3 regions of the Teredinibacter franksiae genome follow, and region 2 is predicted to be linked to each of the others. Evidence: predicted binding sites of a transcription regulator. Region 2 holds the regulator's gene; each other region holds the start of a gene.
What was found. Region 2 encodes sigma-54, which starts transcription at its own class of promoters, with help from an activator protein. Its sites were predicted from a motif close to TGGCACANNNNTTGCNNT; they were not measured.
Positions count from the first base shown of each region.

Region 1: the regulator sigma-54 is predicted to act here: its motif matches at 1,836-1,853, upstream of flgF (flagellar basal-body rod protein FlgF).
Region 3: the regulator sigma-54 is predicted to act here: its motif matches at 1,266-1,283, upstream of flgB (flagellar basal body rod protein FlgB).

Region 1 is NZ_JACJUV010000001.1:773,532-776,814, reverse strand. It holds gene H5336_RS03070 (flagellar hook-basal body complex protein) at 1-1,604, shown strand, start outside; gene flgF (flagellar basal-body rod protein FlgF) at 1,945-2,694, shown strand; gene flgG (flagellar basal-body rod protein FlgG) at 2,706-3,283, shown strand, end outside.
Region 2 is NZ_JACJUV010000001.1:3,446,057-3,449,339, reverse strand. It holds gene lptB (LPS export ABC transporter ATP-binding protein) at 1-723, shown strand, start outside; gene H5336_RS14700 (RNA polymerase factor sigma-54) at 868-2,406, shown strand; gene H5336_RS14695 (PTS sugar transporter subunit IIA) at 2,610-3,062, shown strand; gene rapZ (RNase adapter RapZ) at 3,165-3,283, shown strand, end outside.
Region 3 is NZ_JACJUV010000001.1:777,379-780,661, reverse strand. It holds gene H5336_RS03095 (chemotaxis protein CheV) at 1-10, shown strand, start outside; gene H5336_RS03090 (CheR family methyltransferase) at 53-928, shown strand; gene flgB (flagellar basal body rod protein FlgB) at 1,334-1,738, shown strand; gene flgC (flagellar basal body rod protein FlgC) at 1,746-2,186, shown strand; gene H5336_RS03075 (flagellar hook assembly protein FlgD) at 2,225-2,944, shown strand; gene H5336_RS03070 (flagellar hook-basal body complex protein) at 3,022-3,283, shown strand, end outside.

The DNA of each region.
Region 1 (3,283 bases), 2.7 Mb from region 2:
TCGCCGAAGCTATTGATTACGGTGCGGGTGTTTTCGGTATCGAGTTTACATCTCCGCATGAGGGCGAAAATTCACAGGTTCAAATCCTTAACCAAGTAGGGAATGTGAATCAGTTGGGGCTTGATCCGGCGCCGCCTTCTTTAGGCGGAATAGCGGCGGTTTCTAATGGGTATCCACAGCAAAGTATTGATATCGTCGGGCCGGATGGTGAAACCGTGCCTTTTGTTAGTCTTGCGGGGGGAACAGCTGCCGATACCGCGTCAAAATTAAACGCCTTACCTGGGATATCAGCGACCGCTGAAACCGTTACTAGCTTGTCGAATTTTAATAGTTCGGCCGGCAATATGACCGTGACCATTAACAATGTTCAATTGGTAAGTGACTCGCTGGCGCTGATGGAGGCGGAGGTTAACGGCCTAACGAATTCTACGTTACCGGGTGTTTCGGCCGAGTTGAATGCTACCGGTACAGCACTGGTACTAACATCAGCGGTTGGTGATGATGTTCGGGTCAATATCGAGAGTATTGATGGTGGAGATTCGCTTACCATACAAGGGGACATGGGATCACCGTCACAGACCCTGCAGATACCGCCCGTTGGCGCAGGAAATTTTGATTCTACTTTGAATTCAATCGTGGTGGGTGGCAATATCAATATGGTATTGGACCAAGGCTATTCCATTGAAAATGCAGTGCCGGTTGCGGGTGGCCTATTTCAACCGCTATCGGATTCGGAATTTACGCCCGTTGTACTCAATGCGTTCGACCCAATTGATCAGTCCACCTATAACAGCGCAACATCCATGAGCATTTATGACAGCCTAGGTGTCTCTCACGTGATGACCCAGTTTTTTGTCAAACAGGAATACAATCCAACCGATTTAACCACATCGCAAAACCATTGGGCTATGTATGTTCAAATAGATGGTAGTGATGTGGGTGATCCAAATACAGCGCTACCGCCACCGGGGAATACGCAACCTACGGAAGCGATGTTTAACGTGCATTTTAACGAGGACGGCTCACTAAACCAGACATTAACCGACGATATGTTGATTTCGAATTGGGTTGTGATGGATGACGATGGTAATCAAACGGGGGCAATGGGGCCAATAAATGTGTTGGCTGGTGGCACAACCGCAATACCGGAGCCACCGACTTCTTCCAATTTTGTGATTGACCTAATGGGGACGACCCAGTTTGGCTCCGAATTTTCGGTGAATGACGTCGACCAGGATGGCTATGCAACCGGACGCCTATCAGGTTTGAGTATTGATGAAAGCGGAATTATATTTGCCCGTTACACCAACGGAGAATCTCAGGCGCTTGCACAAATCGCACTTGCCGACTTTACCAATCAGCAGGGATTGCAGCCGGTGGGAAGTACAATGTGGGCAGAAAATTTTGAATCTGGGCCACCGAATGTGGGGACACCTCAAAGTGCCGCGCTAGGCGCCATCCAATCTGGCGCATTGGAAGAATCAAATGTGGATTTAAGTGCACAGTTAGTCAACTTGATTATCGCCCAGCGTAACTTCCAGGCCAGTGCTAAAACTATTGAAACGGCGGATCAGGTAACGCAAACCATTATTAATTTGCGATAAGGTTTGCTATTTTTACTGGCTGTTGGAACCCTTCACTCCGTAAGTCTCCAGCATTCAGGAATGCTTGTTATCCAAGCTTTCTGAATCTGGAAATTCAGCAATTGCTCAATGGTGTTTTTTACGCGGTTAAACGTGTGTGGAACAGCTGGTTAGGGCAAAATTCGGTTATCCCTCTCCAAAATAGCTAATTATCATAGATGAGCTAAATGCTTTTAGTGCATTTTAATTTTCTGGCATTCTTATTGCTCTTTTCATAATGAAGCGTAAAAAGTGACGAGATTCCACCGTTTTTACTCCTTACTATTTTTACGAAACTATTTCTAATTAAGAGCAATATCCCATGGATAAAGCACTTTATGTGGCCATGACAGGCGCAAAACACAATATGCGCGCGCAAACGGCGCACGCCAATAATTTGGCCAATATCAACACAACTGGATTCAAAGCCGACTTTGCGCAAGCCCGTAGTATGCCCGTGTACTACGGTGACGGACAGCCCACAAGGGCCTATGCATTGGCAGAAAGCCCGGCGACGGATTTTAGTCAAGGCGCGCTAATCGATACCGGTCGAGAATTAGATGTAGCCATTAAGGGCGAAGGATTTATTGCGGTACAGAGCCCAGATGGCAGCGAAGCATATACTCGTGCAGGGTCTCTTTATGTAGACAGTGTGGGTATTTTAAGAACCGGCAATAACTTGCCGGTACTGGGTAACGGAGGCCCGGTGGCAATTCCCGCAGCGGAAAAAATTGAACTCGCTGTTGATGGCTCGATTACGGTTATTCCTTTAGGGCAGGGTGTAGATGCACCGGTTGTTGTGGATCGAATTCGCCTTGTGAACCCTCCACTCGATACGGTAAAACGCGGGTCGGACGGCTTGCTACGCGCATTTAATCCTGAGCAAGATGTTCCCGCGGATGGCGCAGTACGTTTAATCTCCGGATTTGTAGAAGGCAGTAATGTTAACGCTGTTAACGAACTCACCAGTGTTCTTAGCCTCGCTCGTCAATACGAGATGCAGGTGAAAATCATGAAAAATGTTAAAGAAAATTCCGAAACCTCAGCAAGTCTGTTGCGGGTTAGTGGTTAACGAGGTGTGATATGCACTCAGCACTCTATGTCAGTAAAACAGGTTTGGCTGCACAGGACATACAGCTAACAACAATCGCCAACAACCTGGCCAATACGTCTACCGTTGGTTATAAGCGCGATAGGGCAGTATTTGAAGATTTACTCTACCAGATACAGCGGCAACCTGGTGCACAAAATACCGAGGAAACGCAACTGCCTTCCGGCCTGCAGTTAGGTACCGGTGTGCGTGTTGTCGGTACTCAAAAACAATTTACGGCCGGTAGCTTACAAATTACCGGTCAGCCATTGGACATGGCGATAGACGGTCGTGGTTTTTTCCAAATTCTGCAACCGGATGGTGATATAGGCTACACCCGAGCTGGCCAGCTGCACTTAAGCGCAGAAGGTGAAATTGTGGATGCCAGTGGTTTGTTACTACAGCCGGCTATTACCGTGCCACCGAATGCAGATCGACTTACCGTGGGTACCGATGGGATTGTGAGCGCGTTTATACCCGGAACACCAGACCCGCAGGTGTTAGGTAATATCCAAACGGTGGATTTTGTCAATCCAGCAGGGTTACAGGCTATTGGCGGTAATTTGTTTTT
Region 2 (3,283 bases):
CCTACCCTAAGCGCCCAGCATCTGGCGAAAAGTTATAAAGGCCGAAAAGTTGTTATAGACGTATCCATCACCGTAGAAGATGGTCAAATCGTCGGCCTTTTGGGCCCGAACGGCGCCGGAAAAACCACCTGCTTTTACATGATTGCAGGCATCGTAAAAGCTGACAGAGGTGCAATATCAATAGCCGATAAAGATGTCACCCAAATGTCCATGCACGAGCGCGCTCGAGAAGGTCTTGGCTATCTACCTCAAGAGGCCTCGGTATTCCGCAAGCTGACAGTGGCCGACAACATTATGGCTATTCTAGAAACCCGTTCAGAGCTTAACCGCAAACAGCGTATTGCCGCCATGGAGCAATTACTTAACGAATTCCACATTCAACACATTCGTGACAGCCTGGGCATGGCGCTTTCTGGCGGTGAACGCAGGCGCGTTGAAATCGCCAGAGCCCTAGCCACAGAACCACAGTTCATCCTGCTTGACGAACCTTTTGCCGGCGTAGACCCCATCTCTGTCAGCGACATTAAGCAAATTGTTCAACACCTAAAAGGGCGCGGCATTGGCGTACTCATTACCGATCATAATGTACGAGAAACACTGGATATCTGTGAGAAGGCGTATATCGTTTCTGAGGGCCACATTATTGCCGAAGGTGCAGCAGCGGAAGTACTCAACAACCAGAAAGTACGAGAAGTGTACCTAGGTAAACATTTCACCCTATAATCCCCGAGATTTCCTTGACAACCCCCTTAAAATGGTCTTCAAACCGGCATATTCCTTGCTTTTAAAAACCATTGCGCGTCTCGAATACGAAGACTAAACTACGACTTGTAACCCTTTACTCACTACACGTTCGCAGTTCATCCTATGAAGCAATCTCTCCAGCTAAAACTGGGACAACAACTTACGATGACACCACAGTTGCAACAGGCCATTCGCCTACTGCAACTTTCGACGCTGGACCTGCAAGTCGAAATTCAAGAGGCGCTGGACTCCAATCCAATGCTCGAAACGTCGGACGATATAGAAGAGGCGCCAGCGACAAACGACGCGAACGAACAAGCACCGCCGGCAACAGACAACCAAAACACCTCGCAGGACACCGAAGCAGCTAATACCACGGCGAGCGCCGATGACACCAGCAGCGCGGAGGAATTTGCCGACAAGCCTGACGGTGACTGGAATGAAGACAGCATTCCAACAGACCTCGCGGTAGACACCAGCTGGGACGACATTTACGAACCTACGCCATCAGGTTCCGGCCTAGCTAAACCCGACAGCGAAGATTACGATTTTGAGTCCCGCCGGGGCACGTCCGAAACCTTGCAGGATCACCTGCACTGGCAACTCAACCTCACCCCCATGTCGGACCTCGACCGAGAAATTGCCGAAACCCTCATCGATGCCGTGCAGCCCAACGGTATTCTCGGGCAACCGCTTGAAGAGCTGTTCACCAGCCTGATGACACAGTATGAAGAACTCGAAGAAGATGAGATTCTCGCCGTACTTCATCGCGTGCAGCAGTTCGATCCTCCGGGCGTACTCAGCCAAGATATCCGCGAGTGCCTGCTTATCCAGCTGAACCAGCTAGGCGTTGAAGGCCCCGATATCAGCCATGCACGCGCACTGGTAAAAGACTACCTGAACCTGCTCGCAAGCCGCGACTTTAAGCAACTTATGCGCAAGCTTCGGCTCAAAGAGCCCGAACTGCAAGCGGCCATTAGTATCATCCAAGGGCTAAATCCACGCCCCGGAGAATCCATTGGCAGCGACGATACCGAATATGTAGTACCCGATGTATTTGTCAGCAAGGTCAATAATCGTTGGGTTGTGCAGCTTAACCCCGACATCGCCCCCAAGCTTCGCATTAACTCCGGCTATGCATCGATGGTAAAGCGTGCGGACTCCAGTGCCGACAACACTTTCCTGCGCGACAACCTACAGGAAGCTCGCTGGTTCTTAAAGAGCCTGCAAAGCCGTAACGAAACCCTGCTAAAAGTCTCCACCTGCATTGTCGAAAAACAACAGGGCTTTCTCGACTACGGCCCAGAAGCCATGAAGCCCATGGTGCTGCACGATGTTGCCGAAATAGTGGAAATGCACGAATCCACCATTTCTCGGGTAACCACACAAAAATACATGCACACCCCCCAGGGTATTTTCGAGCTGAAATACTTCTTTTCAAGTCATGTTGCCACCGATACCGGCGGAGAGTGTTCATCTACAGCCATTCGCGCCATCATTAAAAAATTGGTGGCCGCAGAGAATGCACGCAAACCCCTAAGCGACTCAAAAATCACAGGGCTACTGGGCGAGCAGGGAATCAAGGTGGCCCGACGCACAATTGCCAAGTACCGTGAATCGCTACACATACCACCTTCCAACGAACGAAAGCGGCTGGTGTAAAGCCATTTACCACACCTTGAATAAGTGATTAAATTTTTATTTACTCTTTTTTTGATTTCCCCAGCTCCCAACTCTTGGAAGATCACGGATTATTGGTAGAATGCGCGCCAATTCGATGAGTTGCTCAACAAAGCAATCGCTTTGCACAAAAGACTTAAACCTCATCTAATATTAATACGGACATCACCGGCAATCGAATCACCATGCAGATTTCGTCACTCCTTTCCGAAGATCGCTGCAAAGCCGCCACAAGCGACAGCAGCAAAAAACGCCTGCTAGAAAATCTCGCTGGCATTTTTGCCCACGCCATTGAAGGTACCAACGAGACAGCGCTTTTTCAGAGCCTCGTTTCAAGGGAACGCTTGGGTTCAACCGGTATCGGCCAGGGTATTGCTATACCCCACTGCCGATTTGCCACCGGGGGTGAAACCCTATGCGCCTGTATTACCCTCGAGCAGCCCATCGACTTCGACGCCGTAGACGGTGAGCCCGTGGACCTAGTATTTGCCATGCTGGTGCCCGAGAACGCTGAAGACGCCCACCTGCAAACCCTCTCGAGCCTTGCCGAAAACCTGCAAGACCCAAGCTACGCAAAGCGCCTGAGGGCCTGTCACAACAATCAAGAATTGTTTCGTATCGCTTCTGGTGTAAACTAAAAACTGAGCCCAAGCCTATGGCTCAGCCCGTCGGGTCTAAGCGCTCCGAAGAGCGCACCAGTATTACACTTACCCAGCGAACAACTTTCCCGGAAGAATTTTATGCGCCTGCTTATCATCAGTGGAAGATCTGGATCCGGTAAAACGTCGGCCCTACACCTGCTTGAAGACGAAGGCTACACCTGTATCGACAACCTACCGGTTAACTTGTTACCGGCCCT
Region 3 (3,283 bases), 2.7 Mb from region 2:
TGTCGAATAGTGACACAGATTATATTCAATACCCCTTTGAGCTAGGCAATTTATGAGCGTAAATGCCGGTAAGAATACCGTCAGCCAAATACAGGGGCGAATTCAGCTGGGGAATACGGAATTCCAGGAGTTTCGTGATTATCTGCAAAATATTGCGGGTATAGATTTAGGCCATAATAAACAATATTTGGTGGCCACCCGCATAAGACGTATATTAATCGATTACGAATGTAGTTCGCTCGCTGAACTCACGCGACTTATCAAAAGCGATTCCAACCGGGCCGTGCGTCAAAAAGTCATAGATGCCATGACTACCAACGAAACATTTTGGTTTCGTGACAATTACCCGTATGAACATTTCCGTAAAATGTTGTTGCCAGATCTGGCCGATAAAAGCAAAGATAGCCGTATACGTATCTGGTCGGCGGCCTGTTCTTCTGGTCAGGAACCTTATTCTCTCAGTATTGTAGTGGAAGAATTTTTACGGTCGAAGCTGGGTGTCAGTAGCCTGCCTTTGGAGATCATCGCGACCGACCTCTCTAGTCAGATTCTCGATAGCGCTAAACAGGGAGAATATGATCGTCTTTCTATTGCGCGCGGGTTGTCTGAAGAGCGTTTGCGCAATTTCTTTGAGCGCCCGCATCCTGATTATTGGCGGGTAAAACCTAATATACGTCAGCGCGTTACGTTTAAACCTTTGAACTTACAGGAATCTTATTTGTTACTTGGGAAGTTTGATGTGGTGTTTTGCCGTAATGTACTTATTTATTTCTCTGCCGATCTTAAGTGCGATATTCTTAAGCGTATACGCGGTACGATGCGACCCGGGGGGTATTTGTTTTTGGGTTCTTCAGAAAGCCTAGCGGGTGCTTCAGAGCTGTTTGACATGGTGCATTGCAACCCTGGTGTTGTATACCGAGCCAAGTAGAGTTACAGGCAGAGGTAATATAGGTTCCCTTCTAAACCATACTGCGTTGTTTTCCTTTCCCTTTTTATCTTTATTTTGTGATGTTGAGTTTTTTCGTTCTATCTCACTTTACTTTTCCTGGCTTCTGTGGCTTCACGGTGTTTATCGGCTTGAGTGGTGGCAATCGGAAAGCCAAGACCGCTTAGGTGTACGGAGAGAGTACAGGTGCCCTAAACAAAGAATAAGCCGGCCAACAAAGACGGGCAAAGGAAAAACATTGCCGCTCTTAAACGCCATATTTACTTCGCATAAAAATAAAAATCAATAATTTCAACGACATAGCGGCTTTCGGTATCTTTGGCATAGCCATTGCAAATTGTCCATTAAGTAAGATTCACAGCAGATTACAACGGACACAATAGCAGCATGGCAATTTCGTTTGATAAAGCCCTCGGCGTACATGAATCAGCATTGCAACTACGCGCACAGCGTGCCGGTGTGCTGGCTAGTAACCTCGCCAATACCGATACCCCTGGGTACAAATCCAGAGATATCAATTTTCAGCAGGCATTAACAGCACGGCGGAGTAATCAGTCGGCTGATTTATCCATGAGTGCTACCCGTTCCCGGCATATCAGCTTTAACCGTGCGGGCGTGGGTTACACCGAGACATTATATCGAACGCCAAACCAGCCCAGTATTGATGGCAATACGGTAGAGGAGCAGGTTGAGCACGCCGAGTTCATGAAGAACAACTTAGAGTTTCAGGCGTCGTTTACTTTTTTGAGTAGTAAGTTCAAGGGGCTGACGAAGGCCATAAGAGGCGAGTAACTGAATTATGAGTTTATCGAATATATTTAATGTGGCTGGATCGGGCATGAACGCGCAGAGCGTTCGGCTGAATACAACGGCGAGTAATATCGCAAACGCTGAAACCGCCAGTTCCAGTATTGATCAGGTTTACCGTGGCAGACATCCGGTATTTTCGGCTGTACAGGCATCAGTATTGGCTGGGCAACAAGGCGGCCTACAGCAGCAAAACCCCGATTCGATTGGAGTACAGGTTCAAGGTATTGTTGAGAGTAATGCACCTTTACAGCCTCGGTACGAGCCTCACAACCCAAACTCCAACGAAGAGGGTTATGTTTATTACCCTAACGTTAATATCGTTGAGGAAATGACTAATATGATTTCCGCGTCACGCTCATTTCAGGTGAATGTAGAGGTCATGAATGCAGCCAAACAAATGGTTCAACGTGTCCTTACATTGGGGCAATAGAGTCACAGTAAGCGTAGGGTGCCGCAGAGGGTAAGTACATGAATGAAGTTAACAGTATTGCGAATAGCAGCTTATTCAGCGAATTCTCAATCGACGACAAAACCAAAGATGATCCCAAGTCGAATGAATTGGGGCAGAGCGCTTTTCTGGAACTTATGATTACCCAACTGGAACATCAAGACCCGCTGAGCCCACAAGAAAATACTGAATTTATTGCTCAGCTGGCTCAATTTAGCTCGGTGGAAAGTTTGGACAAGCTAAACAATAATTTTGATTCTTTCACCAATAATTTTATGGCCAACCAAGCGCTACAGGCTTCTACGCTTGTTGGTCGCTCGGTTACCGTGCCAACGGATCGTACTCGACTGGAAACCGGTGATGTGGTTACGGCGAGTGTTGATGTGCCGGCAAGTTCCAGTGATATCAGTGTCGATATTTTCAGTGAATCCGGTGCCTTGATTGATCAAATATCGTTGGGTATTCAACCTCCTGGCGAGCTAGTGATGCGCTGGGATGGTATGAACGCAGAGGTAAATGGCGAACTGCTGGATTGGCAAAGTAGCCATGAAGAGGGTGTTGCGCCTGGTGTGTATCAATTTAAAGTTACGACCAATGCCGACGGTGAAAGTGTGCAGCTAGCTACTGCTCTCAGTGCCAATGTTAACAGTGTAACCGTTGCCAGCAACGGTGGACTTGTATTGAACTTGGCTGGAGTAGGGGCTGTAGAGCTTACCGATGTGAAACAGTTTAACGAATAGGCGGCAAATTTTTGCCGCAGCGCGTATTGATCGATAATTTGGCCAATACAGAAGTCAGTAAATAGCAGGAGAGTGTTATGCCTTTCGATACCGCCCTCAGCGGCATTCGTGCCGCTTCAACGGATTTAACCGTTACCGGAAACAATATTGCAAATGCTTCCACCACGGGGTTTAAATCCTCGCGTGCGGAATTTGGTGATGTCTATGCTACATCGGTACTGGGTGCTGGCTCCAATGCTATCGGCAGTGGAGTGCAGGTACAGGACGTGGCCCAAACTTTTTCCCAAGGTAATGTGTCGTTTACCGAGAACGAACTGGATCTTGCAATTAACGGTAATG